2 regions of the Streptomyces sp. NPDC001093 genome follow, and region 1 is predicted to be linked to the other one. Evidence: predicted binding sites of a transcription regulator. Region 1 holds the regulator's gene; the other holds the start of a gene.

What was found. The regulator HrcA, encoded in region 1, represses chaperone genes, less so after heat shock. The targets are predictions, from matches to a motif close to TTNGCACTCNGNNNNNCNGAGTGCNAA.
Region 2: the regulator HrcA is predicted to act here: its motif matches at 899-925, upstream of groES (co-chaperone GroES).

What each region holds. Positions count from the first base shown of each region.
Region 1 is NZ_JBEPBF010000032.1:40,956-43,153, forward strand. Features, by position in the region: gene ABT288_RS18380 (MBL fold metallo-hydrolase) at 1-285, opposite strand, end outside; gene hrcA (heat-inducible transcriptional repressor HrcA) at 457-1,473, shown strand; gene dnaJ (molecular chaperone DnaJ) at 1,474-2,198, shown strand, end outside.
Region 2 is NZ_JBEPBF010000075.1:16,095-18,292, reverse strand. Features, by position in the region: gene ABT288_RS30400 (polysaccharide deacetylase family protein) at 1-732, shown strand, start outside; gene groES (co-chaperone GroES) at 1,072-1,380, shown strand; gene groL (chaperonin GroEL) at 1,504-2,198, shown strand, end outside.

The sequences.
Region 1 (2,198 bases):
CAGGCCCACCGCCCCGTACACCTCCGCCCCCGCGAAGGCCGGCACCCCGAAGACATGGTCGAAGTGGGGGTGGGTCAGCGCGAGATGGGTCACACGGCCGTCGGCCAGTCGCTCGGCCTGTGCCCGCAGCCGCGCGCCTTCGGCCACGCTCGAGCCGGCGTCCACCAACAACGCCGTACCCTCTGCGAGGACCAGTCCGGCCGTGCAGTCCCAGCCGGGCAGCCGGCACCGGCCGACCCCCGCGGCCAGCCGCTCCCACCCCAGCTCTTCCCAAGTCACCGTCATACCGCGACGCTAGCCGCAGGAGCCGCCGGGACCGCACCGACCTTGCCCTCGGTGTACCCGACAGCCGTACACTGGGCCCGGGAACGCTGGCACTCGCGTGCGAAGAGTGCCAGGCGGACGAACCGCAGGACCGAGTGGAACCGAGGGGACACGTGCTGGAGGTGCGCGCGGATGCTGAGTGAACGCAGGCTGCAGGTACTGCGCGCCATCGTCCAGGACTACGTCGGCACCGAGGAGCCGGTCGGGTCGAAGGCCCTGACCGAGCGGCACAGCCTCGGCGTGTCCCCGGCGACGGTCCGTAACGACATGGCGGCCCTGGAGGACGAGGGGTACATCGCGCAGCCGCACACCAGCGCGGGGCGTATCCCCACCGACAAGGGCTACCGGCTGTTCGTGGACAAGCTGGCGGGCGTCAAGCCGATGACCGCGCCCGAGCGGCGGGCGATCCAGAACTTCCTGGAGGGCGCCGTCGACCTCGACGACGTCGTGGCGCGGACGGTACGGCTGCTCGCGCAGCTCACCCGGCAGGTCGCCGTCGTGCAGTACCCGTCCCTGACCCGGTCCACCGTGCGGCACGTGGAGCTGCTCTCGCTCGCCCCCGCGCGCGTGATGCTCGTGCTGATCACGGACACCGGCCGGGTCGAGCAGCGGATGGTCGACTGCCCGGCGCCCTTCGGCGAGAGCTCCCTCGCCGATCTGCGCGCGCGGCTGAACAGCCGGGTCGCGGGCCGCCGGTTCACGGACGTGCCGACGCTGGTCGAGGACCTGCCGGAGGCCTTCGATCCCGAGGACCGCGGTACGGTCTCGACGGTGCTCTCCACTCTCCTGGAGACGCTCGTCGAGGAGAACGAGGAGCGGCTGATGATCGGCGGGACCGCCAATCTCACCCGCTTCGGGCATGACTTTCCCCTCACGATCCGGCCGGTGCTCGAGGCGCTCGAGGAGCAGGTCGTGCTCCTCAAGCTCCTCGGCGAGGCGAAGGATCCGGGCGTGACGGTGCGCATCGGGCACGAGAACGCCCACGAGGGACTCAACTCCACCTCAGTGGTGTCGGTCGGCTACGGTTCGGGCGGCGAGGCGGTTGCCAAGCTCGGCGTGGTCGGACCGACCCGCATGGATTACCCGGGAACGATGGGAGCGGTACGCGCAGTGGCACGGTACGTCGGACAGATCCTGGCGGAGTCGTAAGTGGCCACGGACTACTACGCCGTTCTCGGCGTGCGCCGCGACGCGTCGCAGGATGAGATCAAGAAGGCGTTCCGCCGGCTCGCGCGCGAGCTGCACCCGGACGTCAACCCCGACCCGAAGACCCAGGAGCGGTTCAAGGAGATCAACGCCGCTTACGAGGTGCTGTCGGACCCGCAGAAGAAGCAGGTCTACGACCTCGGCGGCGACCCGCTCTCCCAGTCGGGCGGGGCCGGCGCGGGCGGCTTCGGCGCCGGTGGCTTCGGCAACTTCTCCGACATCATGGACGCGTTCTTCGGCACGGCGTCGCAGCGCGGGCCGCGCTCGCGCACCCGGCGCGGCCAGGACGCGATGATCCGCATCGAGGTCGAGCTGGACGAGGCGGCCTTCGGGACCACCAAGGACATCCAGGTCGACACCGCGGTCGTCTGCAACACCTGCAACGGTGAGGGCGCGGCGCCCGGCACGACCGCCCAGACGTGTGACATGTGCCGGGGCCGCGGTGAGGTCTCGCAGGTCACCCGGTCCTTCCTGGGCCAGGTCATGACCTCCCGGCCCTGCCCCCAGTGCCAGGGCTTCGGCACCGTCGTGCCCACTCCGTGCCCGGAGTGCGCCGGCGACGGCCGGGTCCGCTCGCGGCGGACCCTGACCGTGAAGATCCCGGCCGGTGTCGACAACGGCACGCGGATCCAGCTCGCCGGTGAGGGCGAGGTCGGGCCGGGCGGCGG
Region 2 (2,198 bases), on a different contig from region 1:
GGCAAGAAGGCCGCCGAGGGAGTGCACCCGCACGGGCCCGCCCCCGACCAGACCTACCGCCGCTGGGGCCTGACCGAGCCCCTCGCCCGCCCTCCGCAGCCCGCCGCCCGCGCCCTCCCCCTCGGCCCGCGGACCGGGGACCGTGCCGCCCTGCCCCGCGTCCTGGACCACGTCCCCACCCGCGACCGGGTCGTCTTCCTCACCTACGACGACGGCGCCGAGAAGGACCCCCGCTTCGTCGCCATGGTCCGCGAACTCCGGCTGCCGGTCAGCATGTTCCTCACCGACAGCGCCGTCGGCCCCGGCTACGGCCACTTCGCCCGCCTGCACGGGCTGGGCGCCGGCATCGAGAACCACACCCTCGACCACCGCGCGCTGGCCGGACTGCCGTACGCCGGGCAGCGCGCCGAGATCTGCGGCCAGCAGGACAGGCTCGGATCCCGCCTCGGCCTGCGCCCCCGGCTCTTCCGCCCGCCGTACGGCGCGTACGACACCACCACCCTGCGCGCGGCGGCAGACTGCGGCATCTCCACGGTCGTCCTCTGGCGCGCCGCGATGACCCCGACCGAGCTCGCCTACACCCACGGCGAACACCACCTGCGCCCCGGCGACGTCATCCTGGTCGGCCCGGACGAGACGCCGGGCCCCAGCCAGCGGGAACGCACGGCGAGGGTGCTGCGGAGGGTGCAGCAGCGGGGGCTGACGGTGGGGAGGCTGGAGGACTATCTGTAGAGCCCTTTTCGGCGCCGGTCGGCGAAAAACAGCCGTCCGGCGTGTGAGGACGAGGCCGTTCAGGCCGAAGCGGGGATCTGGGGGCGGCAGCCCCCGGGACGGCGGGGCGACACCGGCCCACCAGGAACCCGGCGCGGACGAGATTCCGCCGACGCGCCGCACGGCATTGGCACTCCGCTTGACCGAGTGCTAATCGCGGTCATAGTCTCGGCTCTGGCACTCCCCCCTGGAGAGTGCCAACAAAGCGACGGGCAGGTCCGGCACCCGCGACGACGGATCGACCTGGTCGCCACCTCAGACAGTTAACCCCGTGAGATCTCCGAAGGGGGAGGTCGGATCGTGACGACCGCCAGCTCCAAGGTTGCCATCAAGCCGCTCGAGGACCGCATCGTGGTCCAGCCGCTGGACGCCGAGCAGACCACGGCCTCTGGCCTGGTCATCCCGGACACCGCGAAGGAGAAGCCCCAGGAGGGCGCCGTCCTCGCCGTGGGCCCGGGCCGGTTCGAGAACGGCGAGCGCCTTCCGCTCGACGTCAAGGTCGGCGACGTCGTCCTCTACAGCAAGTACGGCGGCACCGAGGTGAAGTACAACGGCGAGGAGTACCTCGTCCTCTCGGCTCGCGACGTGCTCGCGATCATCGAGAAGTAATTCACCCCGAGCATTCTTTTGCTCCTGAGCTGCGCCCCTGGCCCCCGCGACCGATAAAGAAGCCGGGCGTCCGGGGCGCAGTTGTCTTGTCACCCATAGATTTCCGAGAGGGCTCCCGCTGTCATGGCGAAGATCCTGAAGTTCGACGAGGACGCCCGTCGCGCCCTCGAGCGCGGCGTCAACAAGCTGGCCGACACGGTGAAGGTGACGATCGGCCCCAAGGGCCGCAACGTCGTCATCGACAAGAAGTTCGGCGCCCCCACCATCACCAACGACGGTGTCACGATCGCCCGCGAGGTCGAGATCGAGGACCCGTACGAGAACCTCGGCGCCCAGCTGGTGAAGGAGGTGGCGACCAAGACCAACGACATCGCGGGTGACGGCACCACCACCGCCACCGTGCTCGCCCAGGCGCTGGTGCGCGAGGGCCTGAAGAACGTCGCCGCCGGCGCCTCCCCGGCCGCCCTGAAGAAGGGCATCGACGCGGCCGTCAAGGCCGTCTCCGACGAGCTGCTCGCCTCGGCCCGCCCGATCGACGAGAAGTCCGACATCGCCGCCGTCGCCGCGCTGTCCGCCCAGGACCAGCAGGTCGGTGAGCTCATCGCCGAGGCGATGGACAAGGTCGGCAAGGACGGTGTCATCACCGTCGAGGAGTCCAACACCTTCGGTCTGGAGCTGGACTTCACCGAGGGCATGGCCTTCGACAAGGGCTACCTGTCGCCGTACTTCGTGACGGACCAGGAGCGCATGGAGGCCGTCCTCGACGACCCGTACATCCTCATCAACCAGGGCAAGATCAGCTCCATCCAGGACATGCT